DNA from 3 places in the Thermosinus carboxydivorans Nor1 genome. Region 2 is predicted to be linked to each of the others. Evidence: riboswitches for the same ligand, from Rfam matches in the RefSeq annotation. Region 2 holds a riboswitch; each other region holds the start of a gene.

Region 1 (4,164 bases), on a different contig from region 2:
CATTTAAAGCTGCGCCTTTGCGAATTTGATCCCCTACTACCCACATATTGAGCCCATAAGGAACCGATTTATCCGGGCGGAGCCGGCCGACAAACACTTCATCGCGATTAGATGTATAAAGTGGCATTGGATAGAGCATTTCGGCAGGATCATCCTGCACGATAACACCGGGAAAAGCGGCAAGAGCGCTTCGTGCCTCCTCAACCGAGAGCGGCCCCGCTAATTCTAGGTTAATGGATTCGGAATGACTGCGGTAAACAGGTACGCGAACCGTTGTAGCCGTAATGGCAATGCTATAATCGTTGAAAATTTTATGGGTTTCATGAACCATTTTCATTTCCTCTTTAGTGTAACCGTCTTCAACGAAAACATCAATCTGTGGTATCAAGTTAAAAGCAATCTGGTAGTGTTTGGGCAGGCTGGCGCTCGGCAGGATACGAGCCTCGACCGGGCGGTCTTCCATTATTGCCTTTACCTGGTCAGTTAATTCGTCGATAGCCTCTTTGCCGGCTCCGGAAACAGCCTGATAAGTAGAAACAACAACCCGTTTGATTTTTACTCGGTCGTAAATCGGTTTTAAGGCCATAGCCATAATAATCGTCGAGCAGTTTGGGTTGGCAATAATGCCTCTGTGATTTTTAATTGCTTCCGGATTTACTTCCGGGACAACAAGCGGTACATCGGGATCCATCCGGAAAGTGCTGGAATTGTCTATCACAACGGCGCCGGCTTTAACGGCTTCCGGAGCAAAAACCTTGCTGGCGGGTCCCCCGGCAAAAAGAGCAATTTGCACGTCTTTGAACGATTCGGCTTTTGCTTCTTCGACGGTATATGTTTCGCCTAAAACTTGCATCTGTTTGCCGGCAGACCTTTCCGAAGCAAAGTAATTTTAACTTCCCCACCGGAAACTTTCGCTCTTCAATTAGCTTAATAAATTCCTGTCCTACCGCGCCGGTCGCGCCCAAGATTGCAACATTGTATTTCATAATTCTCGCCTCCAATTACTCAGTTTACTTCATAATGTTTTCCAGTCCGTAGACAAGTCCGTCGACGGTTAAAACCCGCTTGCACGCCAACAACACACCCGGCATGAAAGACTCACGGGAAATGGAATCATGGCGAATCGTTAGCGTCTGCCCAAGACCACCGAAAATGACCTCCTGATGAGCTACATATCCGGGCAGTCGCACGCTATGGATACGAATGCCTTCAAAATTGCCGCCACGGGAACCAGCCAGTTTTTCCACCTCGGCAGGATGTCCCTGCTGCATACTGCCACGGTTCTGCATAATTAGCTCGGCCGTTCGCAGCGCTGTTCCTGACGGTGCGTCCAGTTTTTGATCGTGGTGCAGCTCAATAATTTCCACATGAGGGAAATATTTTGCAGCTTCTTGTGCCAATTGCATCATCAACACCGCGCCTACGGAAAAATTCGGCGAAATTATCGCATTTACACGGCTCTGTTTGCATAATTCCCTTACCTCAGACACATCGGCCTCGCTAAGACCAGTAGTGCCGACTACGGGACAAACACCGTTTTTAATTGCGATACGGATATTGTTCATTACCGTATCGGGGTTTGTAAAATCAACCATAACCTGGGGTTTGGTTTCGTTAATGACTGTTTGCAGGTCGTTGCCAACGGTTACGCCTATTTTGCCTGCACCGATCAGTTCACCGACATCATCAAAATTGGACTTGATGTCTACCGCACCTACAATGCTGAGTTGTTCGTCCCTATGTACCGCCTTCAAGACTTCGCGACCCATCTTCCCATAAGCTCCACACACCATTACCCTGATCATTATCTTTCACCTCCCACAAAAATAAGAAGCAGCCGGTGAACGCTATCTCACCGGCTGCCACTAGTAGACAGCTTAAAAGGGAACAAGAAACACTAGTGTTTCCCCGCCCTTAGTTGAGATAGCGCTCCACCAAAATAACTTTGGTGACAGTGTTACACCTGTTCGGCGCAACACCAGCACGAAAGCTTGGCATTCTTTCGTACTTCGGCGGTCATCCCTTTCCTTTCAGATCCTGACGCCACTCTCCCTGAAAGTACTCTTGAGGACCGCACCTCTACTCACCCTGCGCAGGTTTATTATTCATTTTACGTTCATTGTATAATAATGGTTACACCAGTGTCAAACATATTTAAAAAAATTTATTATTTTTCCTACCGAGCATTATGACTTTCTACGTCCCGAGCACCATTTTGCCGGAGAACTTGGGCCGCTTGCTGTACTTTCGCCGCATCGGACCGGATTACCGCTAAAATTCCGCCTTCGGCAACATGCTGCTCATAGCGCCGACTCACCTCTGCCGGAATACCCCAGTCGATCAACCCTCCGGCAATACCCCCTGCTACCGCGCCGCTCAAGGCCGCGGCAATAGGTCCAGCGGCAACGATCGGTCCAATACCAGGAATAGCAAGAGCTCCAGCACCTACCATGAGGCCACCGATTCCACCCAGTGTTCCGCCGGTAAGAGCGCCGTCGGTAATATCGTCATCAACAAACTCAGTGTCATTTCGCCTTTTACGTTCTTTGGAGACAATATTTATTTCTTCCGTAGAAAACCCCTGGTTACGCAGTTCGCTTACCGCTTTTTCAGCCTGTTGGTGGGAATCAAAGACCCCGATAACCATTTTTACATTCTGACTACCAGTACCAGTTTTGGCAGCTTGCCCTTGAGCGGCCGATTGTGCCGCTGTCTGCGACTGCATGGATGTAGTTTGCGCTTTGGCGTAACTGGTAACAACACTGTTTGTTGCGCCTTGATTTTGTTGGTTTGTATTATTTGGTACCATGGTGTGCCCTCCTAACATTAATTGTGTTGCAATTTAATGTTAGTCTTCCCACCATTCCTTTTAATATTCGTCTTCGTAACGCTCACGTCGCATACCGGCATACAGGCGGTCAAACGCATTGTTTAAGTCAACAATAACAACCTCATCGCCAATCCGTTTAATGGCATGCCACGGAATTGTCGAACTCCGGTTATCGCTGAAGAAACCGAATAACCCGCCGCGGGTAGGTAATATGAGAGCATTTATTCGCCCTGTCTTCCTATCAAAAGACAACTCACACTCATCAATTACGCCTAGCCGGGAACCGTCACCAAGATTAATTACTTCTTTCCCTGATAGTTCACTTAGACGCATAGTATCCTCCCTCTATAAGTTCTATTTATGTAAAAGAAGGTAGAGTTTTAAAAACAGCGGCTGAATAATGGCTACGCCCAAGGAAATTAGCGCCAACGGGTCGATAGCGACAGTCAAAAGTCCCACCGTTGAAGGTATTTCCAATTTTAAAAAAGACACAAGCATAATCAGTGAAAGATATATTCCGCCTGCGGTCGCCACCAGTTCCTGTACGGCAAGCGAAACCGGCGACGGTTTGGTCTTGTTTTCATCAAGCATTTGCCGGTAACGGCACGTCCTAAGCCACAATGACCATGCTATTAGCAGCGTAAGAAGGATAATAAGGCCAATGGCATACATGTAGTCCCCCCCCTACATACTTCTACCAAATGGATATGCAGAGAGACAAAATTTATGTCAAAAAGAAAAAACGGCCAAATGGCCGCTGTCTATTTTCCCGTGCTTCCTATTCCGCCTGTTCTGGTAGCTCCTGCAATACGGTCGTTGTCGACCAACAGGTATTTATTAAAGATGCCTTGGGCAATACGTGTTCCTTTCGCAATTTGCACCGCTTGCGTCCCATGATTGAATACTGCGAGAATAATATGTCCTTCGTTGGTTGGATTATTATAATAATCAGCGTCAATAATACCTTGACCATTAATCAGACTTAAACCGTGCTTGACGGCCAGGCTTGACCGGATATGAATGCTCAAATACTCATCTGGCAGCATATAGGCTTTTAACCCGGTCGGAATAAGCGTAACCGTCTGAGGCGCAGCAACGACATCCTCCGCGGCTGCGAAATCATAACCGGCACTGGCCGCTGTCTGCCGCCGCGGCAGCGCAATACCTTTGTCAATATAGCTCGATACTATTTCAAAACCTCTTTGGCGCATGAACTTACTCCTAAATTTTTAATTCCGGCAATACCGTTTCTTTTACAGGCCCCAAGGTAGTCAGCGACAACGCGCCGGAACCAAACAACCTATTAATGATGTTTCGCAGATCGTCCGCCGTAA
Region 2 (4,164 bases):
AGACCGTTAATGATTTGCTGCAACAGAAGCACATTTGTCACCCCCAAACTTTTAACCGCAAAACCTTGAAAATGTTTAAGTCTAACCACGGAGGACACGGAGAGGGCATTTTTTTGATATTTAGCGCGATGAATATCGCGCTCTCTGCGTTCTACTCCGAAAACCGACAACTTCTAAATGGGGAATATAGAGAACCGCAGAGAACACGGAGGATAAAATTTTATTAAAATTAAAAATTAATTAAAACCCCAAGTGCGATGTATATCGCACTCTCCGTGCGCTCCGCGGTTCAATCCCGGTTTTCCTGGCTTGTGGTGCCAATTTATTGGCATGAATATCTCCGTGGTTTAACGGTTTGTATACTTGTGGCGCCGATTGCTTGCATGAATTCCCTGTTATTGCACTTACCGTTTAGATATTCATGTCGATTTAACAAAAATACGGGAAGCAGCATTGGCCGCTTCCCGCGCTGCATTTTACTGGTACAGAACAAACTTGCCGTCTTTTACGGTAATATACAGATATGGGCGGACCCAGTCGCCTTGATCGTTAAAGGTGACGGTGCCGGTAATCCCCTTGTAATTAGTCTGAGCCATGGCATCACGGATGTTTTCCCGGGTGATGGCGCCTTTTTCCGCCGCCTTCTTCATGGCCTCGGCCAAGACGTACATCTGGTCATAGCCAAGCGCGGCAAACGTGTCAGGCTCCATATTATACTTCTCTTTATATTTCTTAACGAAGTTCTGCACCGCCGGGTCGGGGTTGGAGGCTACGAACGCACCGAGGAAAATCGCCCCTTCTGCCGCCTTGCCGGCGATTTCCACGAATTTCGGGCTGTAGAAACCGGTGCCGCCGACGATTGGAATGGTCAGGCCGAGCTCGCGGGCCTGCTTGGTGATCAGGCCGCCGTCGGTGTAAGTGCCGGCCACGGCCAGCGCGTCAACTCCCTGGGCCTTGATCCCGGTAAGCAGCGCCGAGTAATCTTTGTCGGTAGCCAGATAGGCCTGGTTGGACACAACGGTCACCCCGTGCTTTTTGAGCGTTTCCTCAATCGCCGCCGTCAGCCCCTTGCCATAGTCGTTATTGGGATACAAAATGGCGACCTTCTTGGCCCCCAGTTTCTGGGCGATCAAGTCGCCCATCAGGATGCCCACCTGAGCGTCCTGCACGGCCATGCGGAAAAAGTATTTGCTCATGCCGCTCAGTTTGGGCGTACTGGACGAAACAACCGAATGCGGCAGTTTGGCTTTATCGGTGATCGGCACCATCGCCAGCGTATTGGAGCTCAGACACGACCCCACAATGGCCATGACGTTTTTCTGATCGGCAAACTTTTGCGCACCCGCCGCCGCCTGCTTGGGATCACCGGCGTCGTCGTGGAAGAGAATCTCGATTTGCTGCCCCTTGATGCCACCAGCCTTGTTAATTTCCTCCCGGGCCAGTTCCATGCCGTTCTTATGGCTCACGCCGTATGTGGCGCTGTCACCGGAAAGCGGGTTAACCATGGCAATCACCAGATTGCCCTTGCTGCCCGACGTGCTTGAACTACCACCGCAGCCAGCCGCCGCTACCAGGAAAATGAGTACTACTACCAAGGATAATAATTTCATATACTTGGACACATACACCCCTCCTCTTTTACTCTTGCCTAATCCAGTCGCTATTTTGCCGCCAATCCTCCTCCCTCACCTCATACCTCATACCTCATACTTCACTTATATGCCTGCGTTGTCCCGGCTATGAACAAGATAAACAAAGACCCGGGAGCTACGCCTCACCGGGTCCAAGCATGCTGCAAATATTGGGACGAATAGCGGCCAGATGAGATAGCGCTCCACCAATTTCACAATTGGTGACAGTCCGGCGCCTGTTCGACGCAGGACCAGCATGGCCGCTTCGGCAGCCGGCCACGCTTCGGCGGTCACCCTTTCCCTCCGGTTCAGCGATGCCCTTCTCCCCGGAGCTACTCATGTTGCCCGCACCTCTATCTTCGCAAGGTCTATATGTTACTTTTGCGTTAATTGTATAATAATGGCAAATAAAATGTCAACAACTTTTTAATAATTTGATTTAGCCAAAATTTTATGTAAATATCGGTTAAAAACTTAATTATAGATAAATCTTAGCCCCCGGCCCGAGCGGCAGGTTGAAGAAGATAAACACCATCAGCCAAGCCGTCCAGGCGACCAAGAAGGCTATGCCGAAGGGAAGCTGCATGGACACCAGCGTCCCCATGCCCACCTTGGCGTCATTGCCAGCATATTTGGCCATGATGCCAAGCATCACCGGTAAATAATAGTTCAGCGGCGTAATGCTGTTGACCGAGCTCTCGCCGATGCGGTACGCCGCCTGAGTCAGTGCTGGCTCATAACCCAACAGGCCGAACATGGGCACGAACACCGGCGCCAAGATGAGCCACTTGGCCGAGCCGCTGACAATAAACAGGTCAACGAAAGCCGAAAAAAGGATAAAAGCGATAATAAGCGATACGCCCGTAAAGTCGAGCGCTTTTAACAGGTCGGCGCCCTTAATGGCCATAACGGTAGCAAGGTTGCTCTTATTGAACCAGGCAATGAACTGGGCGGCAGAGAAAGCGGTGACAATGAAGCTGATAATCCCCGCAACCCCCTGGCCCATGAACTTGCCAATATCGCTTTCCTTTTTAATAACACCCTTGCCAATGCCGAACGCGATGCCGACGGTCATAAAGAAGAAAAACAAGATCGGAATAATGCCGCTCAAAAACGGCGAATTAGGCAAAATGGCATGCGTTTTGGGATTGCGCAAGAGGCCGTTTTCCGGAACCAGCAGGATGAGGAGCAGCGCTATATACGCAAGTGCCGCCCAACCGGCGTAGCGCAACCCCTTCTTTTCCTCCGGAGTAAGCTCATGTTCGCTCACCTTCAACCCGAACTCCGTCACGGGATGCAGCCGGTCGAGGCGCGGACCGACCACCTTCTCAGCGATCAGCGTGCCCACAATTGTCAGAATGATAACCGACGAACTCATGAGGTAATAGTTAATCAGCGGGTGGACCGGGGAATTGGCCGTCTGCGGGATTGTGCCAATGGCCGACTGGGTAATCCCGGCCAAAAGCGCATCGGTGCCGGCCGGCAGGATGTTGGCGCTAAAACCGGCCTGGACAGCGGCAAAGGCGACCGACATACCCATCAGCGGGTTGCGCCCCATACTGGCGTATACGGCGGCGGCCGCTGCGGGGATAAAGACGGTGGCGGCGTCAGACGCCAGGTTTCCGTTGATGCCAAGGAAGAACACGGTGCTGGTAACGGCCCAGGACGGCACGCCCAGCATGATGCGGCGGACAAAAGCGCTCACCAGACCGGTGGCTTCGGCCAGGCCCATGGCCAGCATCATGACAACGACCAGCCCCAGCGGCGGGAAGTTGACAAAGTTTTTAACCATGTCCTCAAGAATATAGCGGAAACCGTCAGCGTTGAGCAGGCTGACGACCTTCACCACGGTCGGCTTGCCGCCCTTGCCGATGTATGACGCGGTGGCGCCATCAAACACCCAGGATAAAATCAGCACCATAAGTCCCAAAATAGTAAACAGCATGAACGGCGAAGGAAACTTATTCCCGATGTACTCGATTACGTCCAGCAACTTTTGAAACGCGCCGACTTGCGGCGGCGCAGACTGAGGTTGCCGCGAAAATTCCGCCATAAAAAAACCTCCTTTACACTTAAAGTTTGCTTATGACGCCCGCAGCGCGGCATCTGGCGCGTAAGCGGCCAGCGCCTTCCGGACGACGCTGTACATGACGCGGGCGCCAAGCAGCAGCGCCCGCTCATCCACATCGAAGCGAGAACTGTGCAGCGGATAAGCATTGCCGGGTTGTTGGCAGCCAAGCAGGAAAAAGGCGCCCGGAACCTTGGCGAGATAGCGGGCAAAATCCTCCGCCCCCAGGATGGGCTCCACTGGCTGCAGCGCCGCGCAGCCGATCACTTCGGCAGCCGCCTCGGCGACAATGCCGGCGGCTTTGGCATCGTTCACCAGCACGGGATAGCCAAACTGGTAGTCCAGCTCATAGCCGGCGCCGTAGGCGGCCGTCACGCCTTGCACCATGCGCTCCACCAGCTTAGGAATGGCCTGGCGCACATTCTCGCTGAGCGTGCGCACCGTGCCTTCCATGACCACTTCGCG
Region 3 (4,164 bases), on a different contig from region 2:
AGCCGAAGCCTTGATTATCAAGACCCGTTACGGCAAGTACGGCGTGCCGGAGCGCATGAATCTCGTCGTGGGCCGTTTTCATGCCAGCGGCAAAGGCTACGGCTTCGTTGTCCCCGATAACCCCGAAGAACCGGATATTTATATTACCGCCGACGCTGCCATGACGGCCATGCACAACGACCGGGTTGTCGCCCGTATCCATCGCCGTACTCCCGCCCACGGCAAAAAACGGGAAGGGGAAATTATCCGGATTGTCGAGCGGGCCAACCACCGGATCGTCGGCACCTTTGCGGCCAGTCGCCACTATGGTTTCGTTGTCCCCGACGACCCTCGCCTGGGGCGGGACATCTTTGTGCCGAAAGGCGAAAGAAACGGTGCCAAAGACAATGCCAAAGTAGTGGTGGAAATCACCAAGTGGCCGGAGCGGCAGCGAAGTGCCGAAGGGCGGATTGTGGAGGTGCTGGGACAAAAAGGCGACCCCGGGATCGAAATTTTATCCATCATTACCAAACATAATCTGCCCCGGGTCTTCCCGCCGGAGGTAGAACGGGCGGCGGCTGACGTGCCGGCAGAGATCAGTGCGGCAGAACTGGCGGGACGGCGCGACCTTCGCGACTTGCCCATCGTCACGATTGACGCAGAGGACGCGAAAGATCTGGATGATGCCGTCCATGTTGAGCGGCTGCCCGCCGGGCGCTATCTGCTCGGCGTCCACATCGCCGATGTGAGCTATTATGTGCGGGAAAACACCCCGCTCGACATTGAAGCCCGCCGTCGGGGAACCAGCGTGTATTTGGTCGACCGCGTGCTGCCCGATGCTCCCGCCGCGGCTGTCCAACGGCATTTGTAGTCTCAATGCTGGCGAAGACCGCCTGACCTTGTCGGTCCATATGGAAATCGACGCCGGCGGCCGCATTGTCCACTACGAGATATTTCCCAGCGTAATCCGCGTCCAGACGCGGCTGTCCTATAACATCGTGCGGCGGATATTGGTTGACGGGGATGAAAACTTGCGGCGGCAGTATGCCGACCTTGTCGATCACCTGGAGGAAATGGCGCGGCTGTGCCATATCCTGCGGGAGCGGCGCATGCGCCGCGGTGCCATCGATTTTGATTTCCCGGAAATAAAGGTCAAGCTGGACGAAGCGGGCCGGCCGGTCGAGCTGGTCAAGCGGGTCCGCAGCCTCGCCGAGTCCATCATTGAGGAGTTCATGCTGGCGGCCAACGAGACGGTGGCCGAACACCTGCACCGGCTCGGCGTGCCGGCCGTCTACCGCGTGCACGAGGAGCCGGACACGGAAAAGATGGAAAAGCTCAATGCTCTTCTCCATAATTTTGGCCAACGGTTAACTACGGTCGATGACATTCATCCGATTGTCCTGCAGCAAGTGCTTACCCGTATTGCCGGCCGGCCGGAAGAGCGGATTATCAGCACGGTTATGCTGCGCTCCCTCAAACAGGCTCGCTATGAAGCGGAAAACCTGGGCCACTTCGGCTTGGCCGCCCGGTATTATACTCATTTTACTTCGCCGATCCGCCGCTATCCGGACCTGATCGTCCACCGCATTCTGCGCGAAACATTCACTACCGGCGAACTGTCAGCCAAGCGGCGGGAAAAGCTGGCCAAGATGCTGCCCGTCGTGGCCCAGCACTCGTCAGAGCGGGAGCGGGCGGCGGCTGAGGCCGAGCGGGAGACGGTAGACCTTAAGAAAGTGGAATACATGGCCCGGTTCGTCGGGGACGAATTTCCCGCCATTATCAGCGGCGTTACCGCCTTTGGCCTGTTTGTTGAGTTGGATAACGGCGTTGAAGGTCTGGTGCATGTGTCCAGCATGGATGACGACTACTACCAGTTTATTGAAGAGCAGTATGCCCTGATCGGCGAGCGCAGTAAGCGCATCTACCGCCTAGGCGATGCGGTAAACGTGCGGGTGGTGCGCGTTAATCCCGCCGACCGCACCATCGACCAGGCCCGGGTCGCCGAACCGGGGCGCGGCGAAGCTGATAAGGCGGATAACGGCAACGGCCGGAAGGGAAACAAGGCCAAGGGTAAAACGGGGACTAAGCGCCAGGCGAAAAGCGGCGGCAAGGCCAAGGCGGTCGCCAAACCGAAAAGCCGCTTGAAATAGCCTTCCAAACTTGGGGGAATAGGATCGGCCGTGAAGGAGGAAGGGCAGGAAAAGTGTTGACACACCTGCCTGGCTTCGGTATACTAGAAACGATAATTAAATATGGTGAGATAGAGGTGCGGCTATTAAGAGTATGCATTCATGAGCAGGCCGGCGATGAAGGGTGCAGAAAGGAATATCCGCCGAAGCAGCAGGTCATGGCCAAGGGCCTTCTGCTGGTCTTGCCGCTAAATAAGGGTAAGACTGTCATCCGAGCAAATTCGGGTGGAGCGCTATCTTGCACGGCTAGTATAGGGCTTGGCATAAGCATTTTTAGCGGCTTGCGAGATGGACTCGCAGGCCGTTTTCATATTAGCTGAGGCGCTCCCGGCCGCATTCATTATTCTAATTAGGAGGTATCTCGACATGGCAGAGAAAAAGCTCCCCTTTACTAAAGCAAAATTGGAAGAAATCATTCGCCAGCATAAGACGCCTTTTCATATTTATGATGAGAAGGGTATCAGGGAAAATGCCAGAAAGTTGACGGCCGCGTTTGCCTGGGCGCCTGGGTTCAAAGAATATTTCGCCGTAAAAGCAACGCCTAATCCGTATATCCTGCAGATCCTGCGGGAAGAGGGCTTTGGCGCCGATTGCAGTTCGATGGCCGAGCTGGTTCTGGCCGAAATGGTAGGCATTACGGGCGAAGAAATTATCTTTTCCTCCAACGACACGCCCGCTGAGGAGTATGTTAAAGCTAAACAACTTGGGGCGATTATCAACCTGGATGATATCAGTCATATCGAGTTTTTAGAAAAACACGCCGGCCTGCCGGAAATTATCTCATTCCGCTATAATCCCGGACCGCTCCTTAAGCAGGGCAATACCATCATCGGCAAGCCGGAAGAGGCCAAATACGGCTTGACGCGCCAGCAGATTTTTGACGCCTACCGCATCGTGCAGGCCAAAGGGGTCAAGCGGTTCGGCCTGCATACCATGGTCATTTCCAACGAACTCAACCCGCAGTGCTTTGTCGAAACGGCCAATATGATGTTTGACCTGGCCATTGAAATTTATCAAAAACTCGGCATCAAAGTTGAGTTTATCGACTTGGGCGGCGGCATTGGCATTCCCTACCGCCCTGAGCAGCAACCGGTAGACCTTTTCTATGTGGGCGAAGAAATCCGCAAGGCCTATGAGGCTAAGATTGTCGCTAACGGCCTGCATCCGATCAAGCTGGCCATGGAATGCGGCCGTATGATCACCGGTCCGTATGGTTATTTGGTGGCGCGGGTGCTGCACAAAAAAGAAATTTACAAGAATTACGTCGGGCTTGATGCCTGCATGGCCAATCTGATGCGGCCCGGCATGTATGGCGCCTATCACCACATTACTGTGGCCGGCAAGGAAGATTGGCCGCTTGATCATATTTACGACGTGACCGGCTCGCTGTGCGAAAACAACGATAAATTCGCTATCGACCGTCCGCTGCCCCGCATCGATATCGGCGATATTGTCGTTATCCATGACACCGGTGCCCACGGCCATGCGATGGGCTTCAACTACAACGGCAAACTGCGTTCGGCCGAACTCTTGCTGCGCCCTGACGGCAGCGTGAAACTCATCCGCCGTGCCGAGACGCTGGCCGACTTATTTGCTACCCTTAACTTTCCTCAGTGTGAACTGAACCTGGCGGCCGCGTCGACAACCGAATAAAAAAGTCCTGTCAGCGTATGCGCTGACAGGACTTTTTTCTTTGCACGAACCACTGAGGACACGGAGCTATGTATAAATTTCAAAATGGGGAATATAGGGAACCGCAGAGGACGCGGAGAAATAGTTTTTATTTTAATTTTTAGCGCGATGAAATCGCGCTCTCTGCGTCCTCCCGTGGTTAAAATGGGCGTTCATGGTTTGTGGTGCCAATTTATTGGCATGATTATCTCCGTGGTTCAATATTCGGTTTTCTTTACAGCTTGAGGCGGGTTTTAATGCGTTCGATGGCCCGCTCGGTATTTTCACGGCTGCCGAACGCGGTGAGGCGGAAGTAGCCCTCACC

What was found. A riboswitch is a leader RNA that binds a small molecule or an ion and turns the genes downstream of it on or off. The one in region 2 is predicted to bind lysine.
Region 1: linked by a shared signal. The riboswitch ahead of dapB (4-hydroxy-tetrahydrodipicolinate reductase) and the one ahead of TCARDRAFT_RS13745 (ABC transporter substrate-binding protein) in region 2 are both predicted to bind lysine.
Region 3: linked by a shared signal. The riboswitch ahead of TCARDRAFT_RS10915 (diaminopimelate decarboxylase family protein) and the one ahead of TCARDRAFT_RS13745 (ABC transporter substrate-binding protein) in region 2 are both predicted to bind lysine.

Annotation. Positions count from the first base shown of each region.
Region 1 covers NZ_AAWL01000015.1:33,415-37,578, reverse strand. The annotation lists partial or broken gene TCARDRAFT_RS10330 (aspartate-semialdehyde dehydrogenase) at 1-989, opposite strand, end outside; gene dapB (4-hydroxy-tetrahydrodipicolinate reductase) at 1,011-1,805, opposite strand; lysine riboswitch at 1,917-2,090, opposite strand; gene TCARDRAFT_RS10320 (general stress protein) at 2,177-2,809, opposite strand; gene TCARDRAFT_RS10315 (YlmC/YmxH family sporulation protein) at 2,870-3,163, opposite strand; gene TCARDRAFT_RS10310 (hypothetical protein) at 3,185-3,502, opposite strand; gene TCARDRAFT_RS10305 (dCTP deaminase/dUTPase family protein) at 3,592-4,041, opposite strand; gene TCARDRAFT_RS16030 (hypothetical protein) at 4,052-4,164, opposite strand, start outside.
Region 2 covers NZ_AAWL01000034.1:8,361-12,524, forward strand. The annotation lists gene TCARDRAFT_RS13740 (branched-chain amino acid ABC transporter permease) at 1-32, opposite strand, end outside; gene TCARDRAFT_RS13745 (ABC transporter substrate-binding protein) at 477-1,622, opposite strand; lysine riboswitch at 1,820-1,995, opposite strand; gene TCARDRAFT_RS13755 (AbgT family transporter) at 2,110-3,684, opposite strand; gene TCARDRAFT_RS13760 (M20 metallopeptidase family protein) at 3,715-4,164, opposite strand, start outside.
Region 3 covers NZ_AAWL01000018.1:5,440-9,603, reverse strand. The annotation lists gene TCARDRAFT_RS16040 (RNB domain-containing ribonuclease) at 1-850, shown strand, start outside; gene TCARDRAFT_RS16035 (ribonuclease R family protein) at 816-2,129, shown strand; lysine riboswitch at 2,233-2,412, shown strand; gene TCARDRAFT_RS10915 (diaminopimelate decarboxylase family protein) at 2,535-3,821, shown strand; partial or broken gene TCARDRAFT_RS10910 (LL-diaminopimelate aminotransferase) at 4,075-4,164, opposite strand, start outside.